DNA from 3 places in the Sodalis sp. RH22 genome. Region 2 is predicted to be linked to each of the others. Evidence: predicted binding sites of a transcription regulator. Region 2 holds the regulator's gene; each other region holds the start of a gene.
The links. Region 2 encodes LexA, which represses DNA repair genes until DNA is damaged. Its sites were predicted from a motif close to TNCTGTATGTACATACAGNA; they were not measured.
Positions count from the first base shown of each region.

Region 1: umuD (translesion error-prone DNA polymerase V autoproteolytic subunit) is a predicted target of LexA. The motif match lies at 2,035-2,054, and genes of this name have one in related genera.
Region 3: umuD (translesion error-prone DNA polymerase V autoproteolytic subunit) is a predicted target of LexA. The motif match lies at 1,416-1,435, and genes of this name have one in related genera.

Region 1 covers NZ_CP178731.1:2,389,469-2,392,749, reverse strand. Annotated here, with positions in the region: gene ACL2XN_RS10880 (acyltransferase family protein) at 1-1,838, opposite strand, end outside; gene umuD (translesion error-prone DNA polymerase V autoproteolytic subunit) at 2,078-2,497, shown strand; gene umuC (translesion error-prone DNA polymerase V subunit UmuC) at 2,500-3,281, shown strand, end outside.
Region 2 covers NZ_CP178731.1:3,593,680-3,596,960, forward strand. Annotated here, with positions in the region: gene rcsA (transcriptional regulator RcsA) at 1-253, shown strand, start outside; gene zur (zinc uptake transcriptional repressor Zur) at 419-928, shown strand; gene ACL2XN_RS16335 (CsbD family protein) at 1,150-1,359, opposite strand; gene lexA (transcriptional repressor LexA) at 1,765-2,373, opposite strand; gene ACL2XN_RS16345 (diacylglycerol kinase) at 2,494-2,862, opposite strand; gene plsB (glycerol-3-phosphate 1-O-acyltransferase PlsB) at 2,988-3,281, shown strand, end outside.
Region 3 covers NZ_CP178731.1:3,134,024-3,137,304, reverse strand. Annotated here, with positions in the region: gene ACL2XN_RS14375 (DmsA/YnfE/YnfF family dimethyl sulfoxide reductase) at 1-1,100, opposite strand, end outside; gene umuD (translesion error-prone DNA polymerase V autoproteolytic subunit) at 1,451-1,867, shown strand; gene umuC (translesion error-prone DNA polymerase V subunit UmuC) at 1,870-3,135, shown strand; gene ACL2XN_RS14360 (winged helix-turn-helix transcriptional regulator) at 3,106-3,281, opposite strand, start outside.

The sequences.
Region 1 (3,281 bases), 1.2 Mb from region 2:
TGAGGACTTGAAAGAGAATCTATGAACATATTTATTTGCACGTGAGGTGGCCTGTATTGCGTAGTGAATTCCGAAAAAGGCATTTCATTTTCTATCATTGCATGAACTTTTCTTCTTAACAAAATCTCATGATTTATTAATGAATCTAAAACATTGAAACTTATAAATGGTGCATCTTTTATTATATAAACTTCCTTTCCGGCAGCCCTCAATCTATCAAGTGATGAAGACATTCCTAATTCAAGGGCCTCAATTCCTTTTAAATTATTATTTTTCTCTGATACATAACCTGAGGATATGCTTTCATTTTCGAAACCAGCAGACCAGTATCCACCTACGAATACCTTTTTTATGTTTTTATTGCCTATGATGAAATTTAATGTTTCTTCATTAAACTTGGAGCACTCGTATCCATGATTGGGATAAGCAGTGGCATTTCTGCGCACACCAATTAAGAAAGGGCAGGACGATTTTGTTATCTGATATACTTTCAATTTATTCTGTTTAGCATAAATATCTATGCCGGCTCTTAATGCTGCTGCGTGGCTATCACCTATTAAGGCCAGCCCTTCAGATGAATCATCCATGGGTATGCATTTAGAGTCTCTAGAAAATGATGATACCCCATAGCCAGCTAAGCACGTATCTTTCATGCTTTTTAATTTAAGGCTTTCAGAAGCAGTAATATTATCATTTACTCGACTAGGAATTCCGTTTTGATTAAAAACTAGAATTAGAGGAACCAATAGTATAACGCAACTCACTAAATACATTAAAACTGTTTTCCTTGCAGACTTCTTTTTGTTTGACCTGAAAGGGCTTTCAATATATTTATATGATAGGCATGAGATGGCGAAAGTAACTGCGCATATCACCAAAGCTGCCGGTACTGATAGATCATTTTCAATACTAATCCTAAAAAAAGACAGTATTGGCCAGTGCCACAAATACCATGAATATGAAACTAAGCCTATATTCGTAAGTAGCTTGTTTCCAAGGATTATATTGCTTAATGAACCGTTTCCTAATATTATTAAAAACGTTCCAACCACAGGAATGATTGCAAGTGATCCAGGAAACACAGTTTTATTATCGAAAAAGAAGACAGACAGACCAAGCAAAATCATCCCTGTCGTAAAGAATAAATTCTTGAACCGCAAATTATCTTCATCTATTAATTTATTCTTCAATATAATAGCAAGAATTACCCCTACTCCCATTTCCCATGCGCGGGTAGGTAAAAGGAAAAAAGCAAATGATGGGTACATGTTTGTGATAATAACACTTGCTGATAATGATATTGCAGTAATGGCGGAAACAATTATTAATATGTTAATTTTACGTCTTGCTAAAAAAGTGAATATTATGGGCAAGAATATATAGAACTGCTCTTCAACTCCTAATGACCATGTCATTAATAATGGGTTCAAATCGGCGTTAGGCGAAAAGTAATCCAATCTATGCCATAACGCTATATTTGGCACGCTAAGTAGGGTGGATATAGAAAAATAAGAAAAATCCTTTAGTTCTAATGGCGACAAGTAAAAATATGCTATGGCGGAACAAATTATTAGCATAAATATAAGGGCAGGGGCAATTCTTCTTATGCGCCTCATATAGAAGTTATAAAAAGAAAAACTATTTGTCATTACTTCACTATAAATAATTCCTCCAATTAAAAATCCTGAAATCACGAAAAATACATCTACCCCGATGAATCCACCTGGGAATATAGACATCCCAGCATGAAAAAAAACAACAACCAAAATGGCTATTGCCCTCAGTCCATCAATATCTTTTCTATGCTTTTTTGTATCCGTTGCTAAAGCATCAATCATAAGAAAACCTCAAAATGCCGTAAAGAATCTTAATGATAATGTAAAATTAATTACATATTGCGGTTTGAGCTAATCAATGTAAAGAAGTGTTTCAAAAAAATAAGTAACACACCCGCAAATCTAAATCTCCCCACCGCTCAACACCCTACGATTTACCGCCTCACTCGCCCTTCACAATCTGCTGGCATCATGCTTATACTGTACAAAACAACAGTAATGATCCATTTGAGTATGCGAACATGATTTTTTATCGGGCCGTTGAACTTGCCGAAGTAATTCCCCTCCCACTTTTTTTGGAGCGGGTGCCCGCTGGCTTTCCCAGCCCAGCCCAAGATTACATTGAAAACCGTATAGATTTAAATCAGTTATGTGTGAGCCATCCAGCCGCCACCTATTTCGTCCGGGTGACCGGCGATTCGATGATCGAGGGATTTATCAACGAGGGCGACATGCTCATCGTGGACAGCGCCCTCACGGCACAGCATGGGCAAATTGTTATCGCGGCAGTAGACGGCGAGTTTACCGTCAAGCAACTGCAACTCACCCCGACGCCACGCCTATTACCCATGAATACGGCTTATCAGGCCATCCCAATCCGTTTAGAGGACAACGTCGAGATATTCGGCGTAGTGACGTTTATCATTCACTCGGCACCCTGACCATGTTTGCCCTGGCGGATGTGAACTCATTTTATGCATCCTGCGAAACGGTATTTCGTCCAGATCTGAAAGGTAAGCCCGTCATCGTCCTGAGTAACAATGACGGCTGCGTGATTGCGCGCTCGGCTGAAGCAAAGAAGCTCGGCTTCAAAACCGGGAACCCTTTTTTCGAGATTAAAGACATCGTCAGGAAACACCACGTGCATGTGTTTTCCAGTAACTATGCTCTGTATGCTGATATGTCCAACCGGGTTATGACGACACTCGAAGAGATGGCCCCGTCAGTGGAGATTTACTCCATTGATGAGGCTTTCATGAATTTGTCGGGGGTCAGCAACTGCATGAGCCTGGAGCAGTTTGGCCGCGATGTCAGGGAACGGGTAAAGCAGCGCACTAAGCTCACCGTGGGCGTGGGCATTGCCCCGACCAAAACTCTGGCGAAACTCGCCAACCATGCTGCCAAACAGTGGACACAGACAGGCGGAGTGGTAGACCTTTCATCATCGGTCAGGCAACGAAAATTAATGGCCCTGGTGCCTGTAGAGGACGTTTGGGGCATTGGCCGGCGCATATCGAAGAAGCTTAATGCTATGGGGATTTATAACGCTCTCCAGTTGGCAGACAGCCACCCGCCATTTATCCGAAAGCATTTCAGCGTTGTGCTGGAGCGCACCGTCCGGGAACTCAATGGCGAATCATGCATGCAGTTGGAGGAGTTCGCACCCACTAAGCAAGAGATAGTCAGTTCGCGATCATTCGGTGACCGGGCAACCACCTATCAACA
Region 2 (3,281 bases):
TGACGATTCCGCCATCGGGTTCTCTCCGCTGCGTTTTAGCAAGACCGAAGTAGAAATTTTAACCATGTGGATGTCAGGTTATGACACCATGTATATCTGTACCCAATTGCACATTAAAGAAAAAACGCTTTCTTCTCACAAAATAAATATTAAGCGGAAAACCAAGGCCAGTAATAAACAGGTGATATACCATTTAATTGCTATTGCCAACAGCGTCACAGATAGTATCAATATCCGTTATCCCGTTTGCTGAAAACCAGCGGCTCCGTTCGAACGCCACAGCTAAAGAAACCTGCCCCCGATCCCCGTCCCCTCACCCTTTTGCCGGTGACAATATGGGTTAAAACACGCCAATATTCGGCGTTTTTCCGCCTTCATGATAAGATAGAGGGCGGAAATCAGCAGTGGGGGAAACGCTATGAATACCACCGATCAGTCTCAATTGCTCAGCCAGGCTGAACAATTATGTGAGCAACGCAACGTGCGCCTGACGCCACAGCGACTTGAAGTGTTGCGCCTGATGACACAGCAGGATGGCGCGATCAGTGCTTACGACCTGCTTGATCTGCTGCGGGCGACGGAACCGCAGGCAAAGCCGCCGACAATTTACCGCGCGCTGGATTTCCTTCTGGAACAAGGTTTTATCCATAGAGTGGAATCCACTAACAGCTTTGTTCTTTGCCACCATTTTGAGCAGCCCAGTCACACCTCCGCCTTCTTTATCTGCGATCGCTGCGGCCAGGTGACTGAACAATCAACCGAAGGCATTGAAGATATTTTGCAAAAAATGGCGCAAGCCACGGGTTTCGCCATGCGCCATAATGTCGTCGAGGCACACGGATTTTGTACCTTATGCGCCGAAGTGCAAGCTTGTGACAATCCCCAGGACTGCGGACACGATCATAGCGTAGCGATAAAGAAACGCTAGCGTCCCATTTTGGCTTTTACAAGAACCCGGGAGCAAATGACGTTTATTATGGCTGAAGTGAGATAACGCGTTTGGTTAATACATTGGAGAGGCGGCAAAACAGGGGAATGCTGATAGGATCATATAAAATAGGTGGTACGTCCTTGTACCTTTGGGTAGGAACACTTAAGGAAGCCATAACCGCACAGTGAATATGCATTAGTCATGATTTCCAAAAATCATTACCAACGATATTTGTTACGTGTTTCCCAGTCCTTTACTTCCGTTTCCGCGGCTTCTTTGCCGTAACCGTAACGTTCCTGGATCTTACCGATTAACTGATCGCGTTTACCTTCAACTACCGTCAGATCATCGTCAGTAAGCTTACCCCATTGTTCTTTCATTTTACCTTTGAACTGTTTCCAATTACCGCTGGCTTCATCTTTGTTCATCGGAGTTCTCCTTGGTTATCGGTTTCTCAGTCAACATCTGCCACTCCAGGTTTTGTTAGCGCATAGCGAGGACACGTATTGCGTCCCAAAACCTGCATGTCATAAGTTAACCCTATGTCTAAAGTATAGCAGGGGATTTGGCATAAGGTTTATTCAGCAGATGATTAGACCATATTGGCAGGGTTATAAACGCCGTATGGGCTATAAGGTGAAATAAAACAGTAGGTAGAAGGTATCAGCCCGTACACCGCTAATTGTAACTAAATATAAATACCGCTAGCGGCAGCGGACGCGCCGCGGCACTTTTATGGCGGCGAACCCGCATTCCGCGTCGCCGGTTATCCGCCATAAAATTCTCGCTGACGCGGGATAAGGGATATTCAGGATGCCATGGAGCACCGTGAGTTAAATCCAGTTGCCGTTGCGGATAACGCCGACCGCTAAACCTTCGATGGACATTTCCTGCTCGCGCAAATCGACAATAATGGGCGAAAACTCGCTGTTTTCCGGTAGCAACTCAACGATGTTACCGTGTCTTTTCAGGCGTTTTACCGTGACCTCGTCATTGATTCGCGCCACCACGACCTGACCATTATGGGCATCCTGGGTTTTATGCACCGCCAGCAGATCGCCGTCCATGATGCCGATATCCTTCATGGACATGCCGCTGACACGCAGCAGGAAATCCGCGTGGGGCTTAAACAGATCGGGATCGATCTGGTAATGGCTTTCGATATGCTGTTCGGCCAGCAGGGGTTCTCCGGCGGCCACGCGGCCGATCAGCGGCAGGCCGGTTTCTTCTTCTATCAATAACCGGATGCCGCGCGAGGCGCCGGAAACGATTTCAATGGCGCCCTTGCGCGCCAGCGCCTTAAGGTGCTCTTCGGCGGCGTTAGGGGATTTAAATCCCAGACGATGCGCGATTTCCGCCCGGGTCGGCGGCATGCCGGTTTGCGCAAGATGATCGCGGATGAGGTCAAATACCTCTTGTTGTCTGGCGGTTAATGCTTTCATTCCGTCCCCTGTTTGTTTATACAGTCTTTCTGTGAGTATATACAGGTCCGCAGCAATTGAAAACCACAAGCGTTGCAAAATGTGATAAAACCCTGCCGACGACCGGCCGCGCCGGCCATTTTAAGGAATATACCGCCATAACAGCGTTATCCACACGAACAGCGCCAAAACAATGGCCAGGGTCACCGCCGCCGAGCCCAGGTCCTTCGCCCGGCCAGAAAGTGGATGCAGCTCCGGCCCGATGCGATCCACCACCGCTTCAATAGCACTATTCACGATCTCAACGATCAGCACCAGCCATACCGAACCGATCAATAAAATCCGCGCCACGGGTTCTGGCTCCAGGTAACAGGCAAGGGCAATCGCCACCACGGCAACCACCACTTCCTGGCGAAAAGCGGCTTCATGCCGCCAGGCGGCGCGATATCCTTTTATGGAATAGCCCATGGCGTTAAAGATGCGCCGAAGTCCGTTGGTTTGGTTTGCCATAATTTTGCGCGCTAAAGAAAAATTGTGCCTATATTACCGTTTCTTCTCGTTCGCATCACCACAGATCTGTCGCGCGGTTTCTGGTATTCTTGTGGCGCAATGCTAACAAGAGGCTTCACGAAGATATGTCAGGCTGGCGTACTATTTATTATACGTTGTTGAATTTACCGCTCAGGCTACTGGTGCGGAGTAAAGCCATTCCCGCCAATCCCCGGCAAGAAGCCGGCTTGGACCCGCTGCGGCCAATGATGTATGTTTTGCCCTATAACTCCAAGACGGACCTGCTCACCCTGCGCGCGCAATGTCTGCAACTTGGGTTGTCCGATCCGCTGATACCACTGGAGATCGACGGCGTCGTCTTGCCGCGCTACGTCTTTATCCACGATGGCCCCCGTATTTTTCGCTATTTTTCCGAAAAA
Region 3 (3,281 bases), 460 kb from region 2:
TTGATGATCCGATCGCGGGGGATACTGGTGATCCTCTCCGCCCACTCCGGCGTCTTGGCGATGCCGTCGTCGCCCTGGCCGAGGATATAGGCTTTGTAGTGGCCGTTGGCCGGCGCGCCGGCCGGCAGGGTTTTTTCGTCGTAACCGACGCAGTAGGTATCCAGAAACGCCTGATCCACCAGATTTTCACTGATCAATACCCAGGCGATCGCCGACACCAGCGCCGCGTCGGTGCCGGGGCGAATGGGGATCCATTCATCCTCGCGCCCGGCGGCGGTATCGGTATAGCGCGGATCGATAACGATCATGCGCGCGTTGGAGCGCTCGCGCGCCTGCTCAAGATGGTAGGTAATGCCGGCGCCGCTCATGCGGGTTTCCGCCGGGTTGTTGCCGAACATCACCACCAGTTTGGTATTAACGATATCCGAGGTGCTGTTGCCCTCGTTGCTGCCGTAGGTGTAGGGCATGGCGGCATTGATCTGGGCGGTGCTATAGGTACCGTACTGATTGAGGTAGCCGCCGTAGCAGTTCATCAGGCGGGTGATAAGCGAGCCCGACGGTGACGAGCGGGCGAAATTGGCGCCGGTGGCGCCGGAGGAATAATTGATATACACCGCTTCGTTGCCGTAATCCTTGACGATACGCTTGAGATTATCAGCGATGGCGTCCAGCGCTTCATCCCAGCTGATGCGCTGGAATTTGCCTTCGCCGCGTTCGCCCACGCGCTTCATCGGATATTTCAGCCGTTCCGGATGGTTCATCCGCCGGCGCATGGAGCGGCCGCGCAGGCAGGCGCGCACCTGATGATCGCCGTATTCATCCTGGCCGGTGTTATCGGTTTCCACCCAATACACCTCGTCGTCGCGCACATGCAGCCTGAGCGCGCAGCGGCTGCCGCAATTAACCGAACACATGCTCCAGACCACCTTATCGGCCGTTCCCGCGGTCGTTGCCGGGGTAACGGCCGCCCGGGCGAACAGGAAAGGGAGCTGCAGCGCGCTGCTGGCCAACAGCAATCCCCCGGTCGCCACGCCGCCTTTCACCAGGCTGCGCCGGCTGATGGCGGCTTCGCCAAGCAGGGTTAATGTCTTGTTCTTCATCTCTCACCCGTCACATTGCACACACAAAGCGTTGCAGCCCGCAATCCTATAAAGCCTGATAGTTACTGGGGTTACAATTCATGGGAGCATAATGCGCGAAAAACAGGCGGAAAAACTTGTTCCTGAACAAAGTCGCATAACAAAAAGGGTTTTTAAGAACCAAAAGTATGAGTTACGTCTCGTTTTATCATACAAATATGCGGCGCCAGGCCGGCGCATGGGCGCCAGCCACGCGTGATCTTAAATCCAATGATTATCAGCCGTTTGTCGCCGCCGTGGTTTTTCCAGCTTCACATGTTCCCCCGGTCGCATCTATACTGTATGTAAATACAGTATATGGAGTGGCCGTTATGAAGATTTATCCCGCGGCGTTGGGCATCGGCGTTCCGCTGCCGTTTTTTGGCGATAAAGTCGCTGCGGGGTTCCCCAGCCCGGCGCAGGATTATGTTGAACATCGCCTGGATATCAACGCCATCTGCGTGCGCCATCCGGCCAGCACCTATTTTGTCCGCGCCACGGGTGAATCGATGATTGAGGGCAATATCCGTGAAGGGGATATCCTGGTGGTGGACAGCGCCCTTAAACCCGACCACGGCAATATTGTTATCGCCTCCGTCGACGGCGGCTTTACCGTGAAACGCCTGCAGCTTCATCCCCGCGCGCGGCTGATGCCGATGAATCCCGCCTTCGCGCCCATTCCCATTACCGAAGACAGCCAGGTGGAAATCTTCGGCGTGGTGACGTTTATCATCTATGCGGCGCTGTAGCCATGTACGCGCTGGTGGATATCAATTCGTTCTACGCTTCGTGTGAAACCGTATTCCGGCCGGAATTGCGCGGGCGCCCGGTGGTGGTGCTGAGCAACAACGACGGCTGCGTTATCGCCCGTTCCGCCGCCGCCAAACGCCTTGGCGTTGCTATGGCCGCGCCCTATTTCAAGATTCGCCGGCTGCTTGAACAACATGGCGTGGCGGTGTTTTCCAGCAACTATGCCCTGTATGCCGATATGTCGCATCGGGTGATGACCCTGCTGGAGGACATGGCGCCGGCGGTTGAGATCTACAGTATCGACGAGGCCTTTCTCAATCTCACCGGCGTCGGCCATTGCAGGGCGCTGGAACAGTTTGGCCGCGAGGTACAGCAAACCCTGTTGCAGTGCACGCATCTGCATTCGGGGGTGGGTATTGCGCCCAGTAAAACGCTGGCAAAGCTTGCCAACCACGCCGCCAAGCAGTGGAGCAAAACCGGCGGCGTGGTGGATCTGTCCTCGCCGCTGCGCCAGCGTAAGCTGATGGCGCTGATGCCGGTGGAGGAGGTGTGGGGCATAGGACGCCGGCTGGGCAAAACGCTGCGGGCGATGGGGATCGGCACGGCGCTGCAACTGGCGGATTCCCATCCGGCGTTTATCCGTAATAATTTCAGCGTGGTGCTGGAGCGCACGGTGCGTGAGCTGCGCGGCGAACCCTGCCTGGAGGTGGAGGAAATGCCGGCGGTGAAGCAGCAGATTATCTGCAGCCGCAGCTTCAGTTCCCGTATCACCCGTTACCAGGATATGCGAGAGGCGGTATGCAGTTATGCCGCGCGCGCGGCGGAAAAACTGCGCGGGGAAAACCAGTTTTGCCGGCAGGTCGCGGTCTTTGTGCGCACCAGTCCGCACGCGGCCGGCGAAATCTATTACGCCAACCAGGCCACCGGCCGCATTCCCGTCCCGACTAACGATTCCCGGGATATCATCGCCCAGGCGACGGCCTGCCTGGATAGCCTGTGGCTGGACGATCGGCGTTATCTGAAGGCCGGCGTCGTGCTGGGCGATTTTTATGACCGGGGCGTGGCGCAGCTCGGCCTGTTCGACCGGTATAAGCCGCACGTTAACGCCGAGGCGCTGATGGCGACCCTGGATAAGGTCAACCGCTCGGGCCGGGGGCAAATCTGGTTTGCCGGCCAGGGCATCCGCCGGGACTGGCAAATGAAACGCGACATGTTGTCGCCGGCCTATACCTCCCGGCTAAGCGATCTGCCCCGCGCGGCGCTCTAGGCCGGCGCCGGCCTGTAAATCCTCCTGGTGCGCGTCGACCCACGCGGCCAGGGACTGTAGCGGCGCCTTCAGCGTCTTACCCAGGGCGGTGACCTGATATTCAACCCGGGGCGGGATTTCGGCGAACGCGGTACGCCGCACCAGGC